Regions from separate parts of the Sinobaca sp. SA16-1 genome, predicted to be linked through region 2. Evidence: riboswitches for the same ligand, from Rfam matches in the RefSeq annotation. Region 2 holds a riboswitch; the other holds the start of a gene.
What was found. Region 2 has a riboswitch for thiamine pyrophosphate ahead of AC5W2J_RS12640 (acetylornithine deacetylase). Riboswitches for the same ligand answer to the same signal wherever they lie in the genome.
Positions count from the first base shown of each region.

Region 1: it holds a riboswitch for thiamine pyrophosphate, as region 2 does, so the genes downstream of both, AC5W2J_RS02840 (ABC transporter ATP-binding protein) here and AC5W2J_RS12640 (acetylornithine deacetylase) in region 2, are expected to answer to the same signal.

Region 1 is NZ_JCAKFL010000001.1:584,323-588,715, forward strand. Features, by position in the region: gene AC5W2J_RS02830 (ABC transporter substrate-binding protein) at 1-192, opposite strand, end outside; gene AC5W2J_RS02835 (ABC transporter permease) at 192-956, opposite strand; gene AC5W2J_RS02840 (ABC transporter ATP-binding protein) at 953-1,726, opposite strand; TPP riboswitch at 1,858-1,960, opposite strand; gene AC5W2J_RS02845 (DUF1516 family protein) at 2,109-2,474, shown strand; gene AC5W2J_RS02850 (potassium channel family protein) at 2,507-3,172, shown strand; gene AC5W2J_RS02855 (Gfo/Idh/MocA family protein) at 3,225-4,295, opposite strand; gene AC5W2J_RS02860 (ThuA domain-containing protein) at 4,323-4,393, opposite strand, start outside.
Region 2 is NZ_JCAKFL010000004.1:159,584-163,976, forward strand. Features, by position in the region: gene egtD (L-histidine N(alpha)-methyltransferase) at 1-345, shown strand, start outside; gene tenA (thiaminase II) at 388-1,056, opposite strand; gene AC5W2J_RS12640 (acetylornithine deacetylase) at 1,059-2,339, opposite strand; TPP riboswitch at 2,424-2,526, opposite strand; gene corA (magnesium/cobalt transporter CorA) at 2,650-3,609, shown strand; gene AC5W2J_RS12650 (pyruvate oxidase) at 3,697-4,393, shown strand, end outside.

The DNA.
Region 1 (4,393 bases), on a different contig from region 2:
TGCTTCCTCGAAGTATCCGTTTTCCTGCGCGGTGTACAAGTAGCTGTGTACGGCATTAGGATACCAGTCCAGCATAATGTCGACTTCCTGCAGCTCTTCATTCTCTGCCTGCTGTTCATTTTCACTCCCGCATCCTGCCAGCACAAATGCTCCTGCAGCAAGCAGCCCCACCTGTTTAATCCACCTTTTCATTATCTTCTTCCTCCCTTTTTTGTAGTCGCATATTCTACTGCTTTTACTGCCAAAAACAGGCCAATCCCTGCTAACGACAACAAAACGATTGGTGCAAATACGCCGGCTGCGTCCATCTGTGTCATCATCCTGCGGCTGAAATATCCAAGCCCTGCATCTGCGCCCAGCCACTCTCCAATTGCCGCACCGATGACGCTCAGCGTGACTGCCACTTTTAAGCCGGAATAGAACGAGGGCAGAGCCATCGGCACCTGGACCTTTCTGAAAATCTGCCAGCTCCCGGCCCCCATGGTCCGAAGCAGGTCCTGCATATCCCGGCTCGCTGTCCGAAGACCGTCAAACGCCCCGACCGTAATTGGGAAAAAGGTGATCAACACCGTTACGGCGACTTTACTCCACATGGAATAGCCAAACCACAGCACAAAGATTGGGGCTAGTGCAATAATTGGAATGGTCTGCGAGGTGATTAACAGAGGAAAAACACTCTTTTCCACCATCCGGCTCCGGCTCATCAGCACCGCAATACCGACTCCACAAACGATGGAAATGCCAAGTCCGGTAACTATAACGAGAAGCGTGGCCGGCAGGTGTACAAGAAATAATATATCCGCAAGTTCCCACAGCCTCTGCAGCACCGCAGACGGTGCCGGCAGTATATAAGGCGTGTCATACCAGCGGGCTCCTGCCTCCCAGATGATAAAAAAAGCAGATGCGAGAAGAGCGGCTCCAGCATAGGAAATGCCTGCTCCTTTCCAGCCATTCATCGTAACTTCTCCTCCCTGCGCATTCGTTCAATCAATTCCCGCTTCAGCTTCAAGAGTTCCGGGTGATCCCGGGCACGCTCGTCTCTGGGTCTTGGCAGCGGTACCGCAATTTCGGTAAGGCGTCCTTCTATCGGCGGCTCGGTAAATAATAAAATGCGGTCGGATAAAAATAATGCTTCTTCTATGTCGTGGGTAATAAAAATAAGTGTCTGCCTCGAAGCCTGCCACTTTTCCAACAGCCATTCCTGCATCATAAAGCGGGTAATCGAATCAAGTGCGCTGAATGGTTCATCCAGCATTAAGATGTCGTTTCCTCCCACTACAGCGCGGAGAAAAGACACCCTCTGCCTCATCCCACCGGACAGTTCGTGAGGATACTTGCGTTCCAGGCCCCTGAGGCCGAATGCTTCCAGATGGGATGATACGCGCTGTTCGGCCTCCCTTTTGGAAAGGCCGTTTATTTCCAATGGCAGCATGCCATTTTCCAAAATGGTCCGCCAGGGCAGCAGCAGATCCTGCTGAGGCATGTAGCCGACCCTGCCAAGCCTTGTGCCCGAGCCGTGCAGAAGCACCGACCCCTTGTCCGGGTCGCTCAGCCCGGCGGCAAGCCGGAAGAACGTCGACTTTCCCGACCCGCTCGGTCCAAGCAGGCTGACAAATTCGCCTTTTTTCACTGTCCCTTGAACCTGCTTGAAGATCGGCGCTTCGGTAGTAGTATAGGCATAGGTAACGTCTCGAAATTCCAGTGCCGATTCCTGCTCTTTATTCATTTCCCGCCCCCTTTTTTGTGTACCGTGCTCCCCCGGAACCTGCTCCATGCATACAAAAAAGCCGCTCCAGCAGAGGGAGCGGCGGAAAAGTCGTTCTATCATTAAAAACAGCACGAGCGGCTGCTTTTTCAGGTGAACATTCCGCACTTTCCTCCGCTGGTGTTATCCAGATCAGGTTCCAGGGTTAGGATGAATGTCATCCCTCTCAGCTTTGCAGCACCCCTAGTGCTTGTTGTATAAAATTGTCTTTGCTTCTTAAAGATAGCACATATTCGAAATGGTTCATACCGCGGGTTTTATTTCAGCAAAATCTCTGCTCCTGTAAAGCCTGCACGCGTGATATGATGGAGAAAACGTCTACATTACATTAGGAGAGGCTCTTATGGCAGACACTATACTCACGATACATCTTATAGCCGTGGCGGCAGTTATTCTGCTTGCAGGCGCTGTTTATATATTTCACCGCACCAACATGAACCGGACCGCTGTTCTGCTTCACTACGTGCTTCGATTTTCATACCTGCCGCTGCTTTTAACCGGCGGGCTTGTACTTGGCCTTCGTCCTGTATATTTAGGCGGCCTGCTGAAGCTGGCCTGTGGATTGTTAAGTATCGGATTGATTGAAATTTACTTTGTCCAGTTATTTAAGAACACCGGACACCCTCTATTCGTCCGGTTTATGATAGGATTTGTATTATTTACTATTATTTTAGGATTACTGCTCCCCCAGGGCATTTATTTACTGTAAGGCGAATTTGACACATAAAGGAGCGTTTATCCATGCCAAAAAACAAAAAACAATTTGCTGTTATAGGCCTCGGCCGATTTGGAGGGAGTATCTGCCGGGAACTGTATCATTTAGGCTATGAAGTTCTTGCTATCGATCAGGATGAAGAAAAAGTGGATGAATATGTCGCATATGCCACCCAGACAGCCTGCATTGACTCCACTGACGAAAAAGCATTAAAATCTCTCGGCCTTGGCAACTTCGATCACGTTGTTGTCGCGATCGGCGACCATATTCAGGCAAGTGTGCTTACAACGCTTGTGTTAAAAGACATGAACGTTCCAATCGTCTGGGCAAAAGCCCAGAATAAATACCACCAGAAAGTGCTCGATAAGATCGGCGCTGACCGTGTGGTCCACCCGGAATTTGATATGGGAATCCGTGTAGCCCATAATATGACTTCGGAAAAGGTTATTGATTTTATCGACTTAAGCAACGATTACACGATTGTCGAAGTGTATGCTACGAAAAAACTGCACCGCAAAACGCTGATTGAATCCAATGTCCGGGCCGCCTATGGTGTGACGATTCTTGCGATCAAACGAAATGAGGACGTTAATGTGTCCCCGCGGCCCAACGATAGAATTGAGCAGGGAGATATGCTGATTGTTTTAGGTCATAAAGATGAGATCCGCCGTTTCGAAAATGAAGGCCTGTAGTTTTAAGAGGCTTCTACTGTAAAAAACCAGACCCCCGGAGGGCCTGGTTTTTTTAATAAGACTGTTCAAAGCTGGTTGGATTTTCTTCGAACCGTACGCTTTTTCCTGTTTCACTGCTTTCATATAGCGCCTCGACGATTTTTGTAACTTTCATGGCCTGCTCCGGTTTCACGATAAGTTCCGCTTCACCTGTACAGGAATCCACGAAATTATTCGCCTGATAGTATGGCTCTATATTATCGATTTTATTAATCTGGGCCGTGCTGTTTAACAGCGTTCCATATTTGGATTGATACAGCTCAAACGGAAAGAGCTGTAAACCGCCCTCAACTCCGGAAATACTGAGTTGTTCCGTATCTTCTTTTATATTAGCCGCCCAGGAACATTCCAGCTGCAGCGTAATGTCATTTTCGAATGTGATATACCCGGTTACATGGTCTTCCACGTTAAACGTATTCTGGTCAAACTGGCCCCACTCGTTCGTGAGATTCGGTGCTTTGCTTAACCGGTCGTACGTTTTGGCCATTACTTCCAGCGGCTTTGGGTCTCCAAGCAGCCACAGGGACAGATCCAGCAGGTGGCAGCCATAGTCAATCAGGCTTCCTCCGCCTTGCAGCTCTTTGTTTGTAAATACACCCCAGCCCGGAACTTTCCGGCGGCGCAGTGCCTGAAAACGACAGACGAGCGGGTCCCCGATTTCGTGGTTTTCCATCATCTGCTTGGCAATCTGGGCTTCCGGTCCAAAACGATAGTGGAAGGCAATTGCAAGAACCGAGCCTGTTTTTTCTGCAGCTTCTATCATACGCTCGCATTCTTCCGTTGTAATCGCCATCGGCTTTTCGCAGAGCACGTGAATGCCCCGATTTAGAGCCTGCACAGCGATATCTGCATGAAACTTATTCGGCGTACAGATAACGACCGCATCCACGTCTCCAAGCATTCGTTCAATGTTGTGGTATACCCGGGCGATAGAGAAAGACGCCGCTACTTCCTGAGCCCGATCCTGATTAATATCGTATACGCCTTCTATTGATACCTTGTGTTCCAGCTGTTGAAAAGTGGGAATATGCCTTGACTGAGCGATTCCCCCTGCTCCAATGATGCCAATCTTTAGCTTGTCCATTAGTACTTACCCCCTCTAGTGTGGCCATCAGCGCCCGGCAGTGGCTTTAGTTGTCCCCTGCTCTTTACCGGCGATAGGCTCAAGCGGCTGAGCGTTGC
Region 2 (4,393 bases):
AATGATGCCAAAGGTATTACGGCTGCCTTCAACTTAAATATTCTGGAGCGTATGAACAAAGAAATGAATGCAGGCATCAATGCTGCTGACTTTACGCATCATGCTTTTTACTCTGAGGAAAACGGACGAATCGAAATGCACCTCCAAAGCAGTAAAGAGCAGCTCATCTCCTTGGAAGGGCACACATTTCACTTCTCCAAGGGTGAAACCATTCATACGGAAAACTCACATAAATTTTCTGTTTCCGAATTTATGACTCTTGCCGAACAAGCTCATTTAAACGTTGAAGCTTTTTGGACCGATGAAAACGAATGGTTTGGCGTGTTTTTGTTAAAAAGGCCATAGATAAGTAAAGAGAAAGCACAGCGGGTGCTTTCTCTTTTTCTGTTACAGCGGCCAGGTTTTATGATGATAAGCCATATCCCAGAATAAATATTCGAATTTTGTGGTCGTTAAAAAGATCTCTTCCAGTTTATCAAGTTCATGCTGCGGCTTTCCTTCTGCCAGTTCATCCAACAAAGCGATACACCACTCAGCAAGTTCCTGAAAACCGGGATCGCTGTACATTCGTATCCATTCCCCGTACAGTTCGTGCTCCGAAGCTCCGGGAATGCGGCTTAAATCCCGGCCGATTTCTGCGTAACTCCACATACACGGCAGCAGTGCTGCTGTTAGTTCAGCCAGTCCGCCGCTTTGCCCTTCATGCAGCATATACCTTGTATAAGCTAACGTCACCGGGGCTGCTTCTGCCTGCTCCAGTTCTTCTTCTCTAATATCCAGCTTGGCACTGTACTCCCGGTGCAGCTGCATTTCTTCATTCAGCGTAGACTGCAGCAGATCCGCAAACTCCCCCATCGTCTTCAATGTCCGGGCTTTCATCGTTCCCATCGCAAACAGTCGGGCATACTCTTTTAAATATAAATAGTCCTGAATCATAAAATAACGAAATGCTTCTTTGTCCAACGTGCCATCTCCCATCCCGGTAACAAATGGATGGCTGTGGTTTTTAGTCCAGATTGGCTGCAGCTTTTGCTGAAGCATATGGCTGAATGACATACCTATTCCTCCTTATTTTTTTCTGAATGCAGCCATTCGTATACATAAACGGCAAGCGTTCTCGTAAATGTAAGCAGCTGATCTACAGAAAGCTTTTCGTTCACCGCGTGGGCATTGGCAAGCGTGCCCGGGCCAAAGATAGCTGTCGGGATACCGGCATCACCAAGCCATCCTCCATCGGTTACGGTGGGAGAAACATCAAGGACCGCTTTTTCTCCCGATATTTTCTCCAGCGCTTTTGCGAGCATTGTTGTTCCCTGGTGCTCTTCATCCACCGAAAGCGACGGGAAGATTTCTCCCCGGTCTTCAATCATCGAGGTGCCGCCCCATTCAAACACGGGAGAATGACGTTTCAGCCAGGGATCTCCGAAAGCGACATTTCGTATATGTTCTTCTACTTCTGCGGCTGCCGATTCATGCGTTTCATCCGGATAAAAATGAACCGTCACCCAAAGCCGGCATTCATCTGCAACAAAAGCCGCGTGCCTTCCGCCTTCAATGACGGCCGGATTGATGGTATTGGCTCCAGCCGGAACACCCGGATAACTTTTTTCTACCGCCCACTGCCTTTCCAGCGTCTGCAGACCTTGAATAATCACCATCATTTTTTCAATCGCACTGGCTCCCTTGACCGCGCCTCCGGCATGGATCATATTCCGCCTCATCGCATCATGAAAGGTTTCCGGGCTTTTGATCGTAATCCATCCGGTAATGACACCGCCCTGGCCCTGGATATGAAGATCACTTGTATCTACAACGAGCGCATAGTCGGCCTCATAGCCGCGTCTGCAGCAAGCAAGCGTTCCTGCCTCTCCTACCTCTTCCCCGATAACCGATTGCAGCGTCAGGTCACCAGGCAGCTCTATCCCCTGTTCATGGAACATGCGGAGCACAAATAAAGCTCCTGCCAGTCCGCCTTTCATATCCGCTGCCCCGCGTCCCTGAATCCAGCCATTTTTTATTTCTGCCTGGTAAGGGTCTGTCTTCCACTCCGATCCTTCCACTTCTGCTGTATCTACATGGCCATTTAAAATAAGACTGTGGTAGTTGGCTGCATCGGTTCCTTTTTTCTTCGCCACCACATTCGGATCACCCGGATAAACGTCCCAGGTGTCGACCTCATAGTTCATTTCTTTTAAATATGAGGCAATAAAAGCTTGGATGCCTGCTGTATTTCTTGCCGGCGGCGCCGGGGTTTCATAAGAAATCAATGTTTTTACCAGTTCAATAAGATCTTCCTGTTTTTCTTCCATATGTGCTAACAGTCCGGATAATTCTGTCATTGTCTCTGCCTCCCCCATCAAATGGCTGATCCGTATACAACATACAAAAAAGCTTCTTCCCAAAAGAAGAAGCAAAGACAACGAAACCGTCTTCCGCTTCTTCCCTCCGCCGGTATGAACCAGATCAGGTAATAAGGGTCAAGGATTTCTCCTTTTCTCAGCTTATACAGCTCCCCTAGAAGTGACGCATGATTATTCATTTATGTCTTCCAGTAAATCACAGATTGCGTTTTCATACAACTGTATGTTTGATCTTCTGGCAAATAGGCTATTAGTATACGTTGGCTGAGATGCAGAGAGGAGCACACCCATGATTCGCACGATGGCTGTTACGATACATAATGAATGGAAAGAAAATGAAGATATCGCTGTACTGCTTGCAGATCACACGATTAAATGGTTCTGGGCCGATTTCAGGGACCCTTCAGAGCAGGAAGCCTCCCGCCTGGAAAAAGACTTCGCCTTTCACCCACTGGCTGTGGAAGACTGCTTTCATTCTATGCAGCGACCTAAATACGACCACTATGAAGAGTTTGAGTTTTTTGTTATCCATTCGCTTCAGAAGGATACCTTTGCTAAAAAAGAAGTAGACATTTTTTCCGGCCGTAACTTTGTCGTAACTTTTCACTTGAGCGCCTCTCCGGAAATAGATGCCGTTTGGAAACAGGCCCGGACCTCGGCTGATGTCCGTGAAAATGGCGCGACTTATATTGTATATTCTGTTATTGATAAAATAGTCGATGCGTATTTTCCGCCTCTTTATCAAATGGAAGACCGCCTGAACGAAATTGAAGAAAAAGATACGGACAAAACGTACGGTGCTTTAATTGATGAGGTATTTGATATCCGCGGGGACCTGCTGCAGCTGCGCCGGACTATCGTTCCGATGCGGGATCTGCTTTATCGGATGCTCGACCTTCGTCTTGAGCTTATCACCGAGCATAAAGCGTACTACCGGGATGTGTATGATCATTTATTAAAACAGACTGAGCTTATTCAATCCAACCGTGAGATGACTTCTGATATGCGGGATAATTACCAGACAATTAACTCCAATCGAATGAACGAAATTATGATGACTTTGACTATTGTTTCCACTATTTTTATTCCGCTTACCTTTATTGCCGGATTGTATGGGATGAACTTTACGAACATGCCGGAGCTGACAGCAGATAACGGCTACTTTATCACGCTTGCGGCAATGGCCGGCATGGCCGCTGTCCTGCTGCTTTTGTTTAAATGGAAAGGCTGGTTTAACATTTTTAAGTAACATTGGACCTCTCAAAGGATTGTTTAAGAGTCCGGGAACAGGGAATTGTTTATCCTATACACTACTATGAAACGGGGGGATGTTCCAATGCTTGAACAAACAGCTGGTAAACAGGTGATCGACCTATTACACACGTGGAAGGTGGAACGGATTTTTGGTATGCCCGGCGATTCTATCAATGAATTGATGGAAGAGCTTCGGAAACAGGAAAACATTCGTTTCATTCAAATACGACACGAAGAAACAGGAGCACTTGCGGCCTCGGCACATGCCAAGCTTACTCACCAGATCGGTGTCTGTTTATCCATTGCCGGTCCCGGAGCCGTCCATCTGCAGAACGGACTGTATGACGCAAAAAAAGATAAAGTCCCGGTTCTCGCTATTGTTGGACAGATCAGCAGCACAATGGTTGGTACCGATCACTTTCAGGAACTAAAGCTTGAAGCGATGTTTGAAGACGTAGCCGTATACAACCGACGCGTCCAAACAGCCGAACAACTTCCGGATATGCTTAATCAGGCCATTCGTACGGCTTACGCGCAAAAAGGCCCCGCCGTTCTTATTGTACCGGATGACTTATTCGGTCAGAAGGTTAAATCAAAAGAAGGTCTGACGTCTCCGGTATACGCTTCTCCTGTAATCCGTCCGGAAGAAAAAGACCTTAAAGAAGCAGTAGCATACATGCACGAATCGAAAAAACCCGCAATCCTGGTTGGGAAAGGCGCGGAAGGCGCGGCCGAAGAAGTATTGGCTTTCGCCGAAAAAATCAAAGCCCCTATCATCG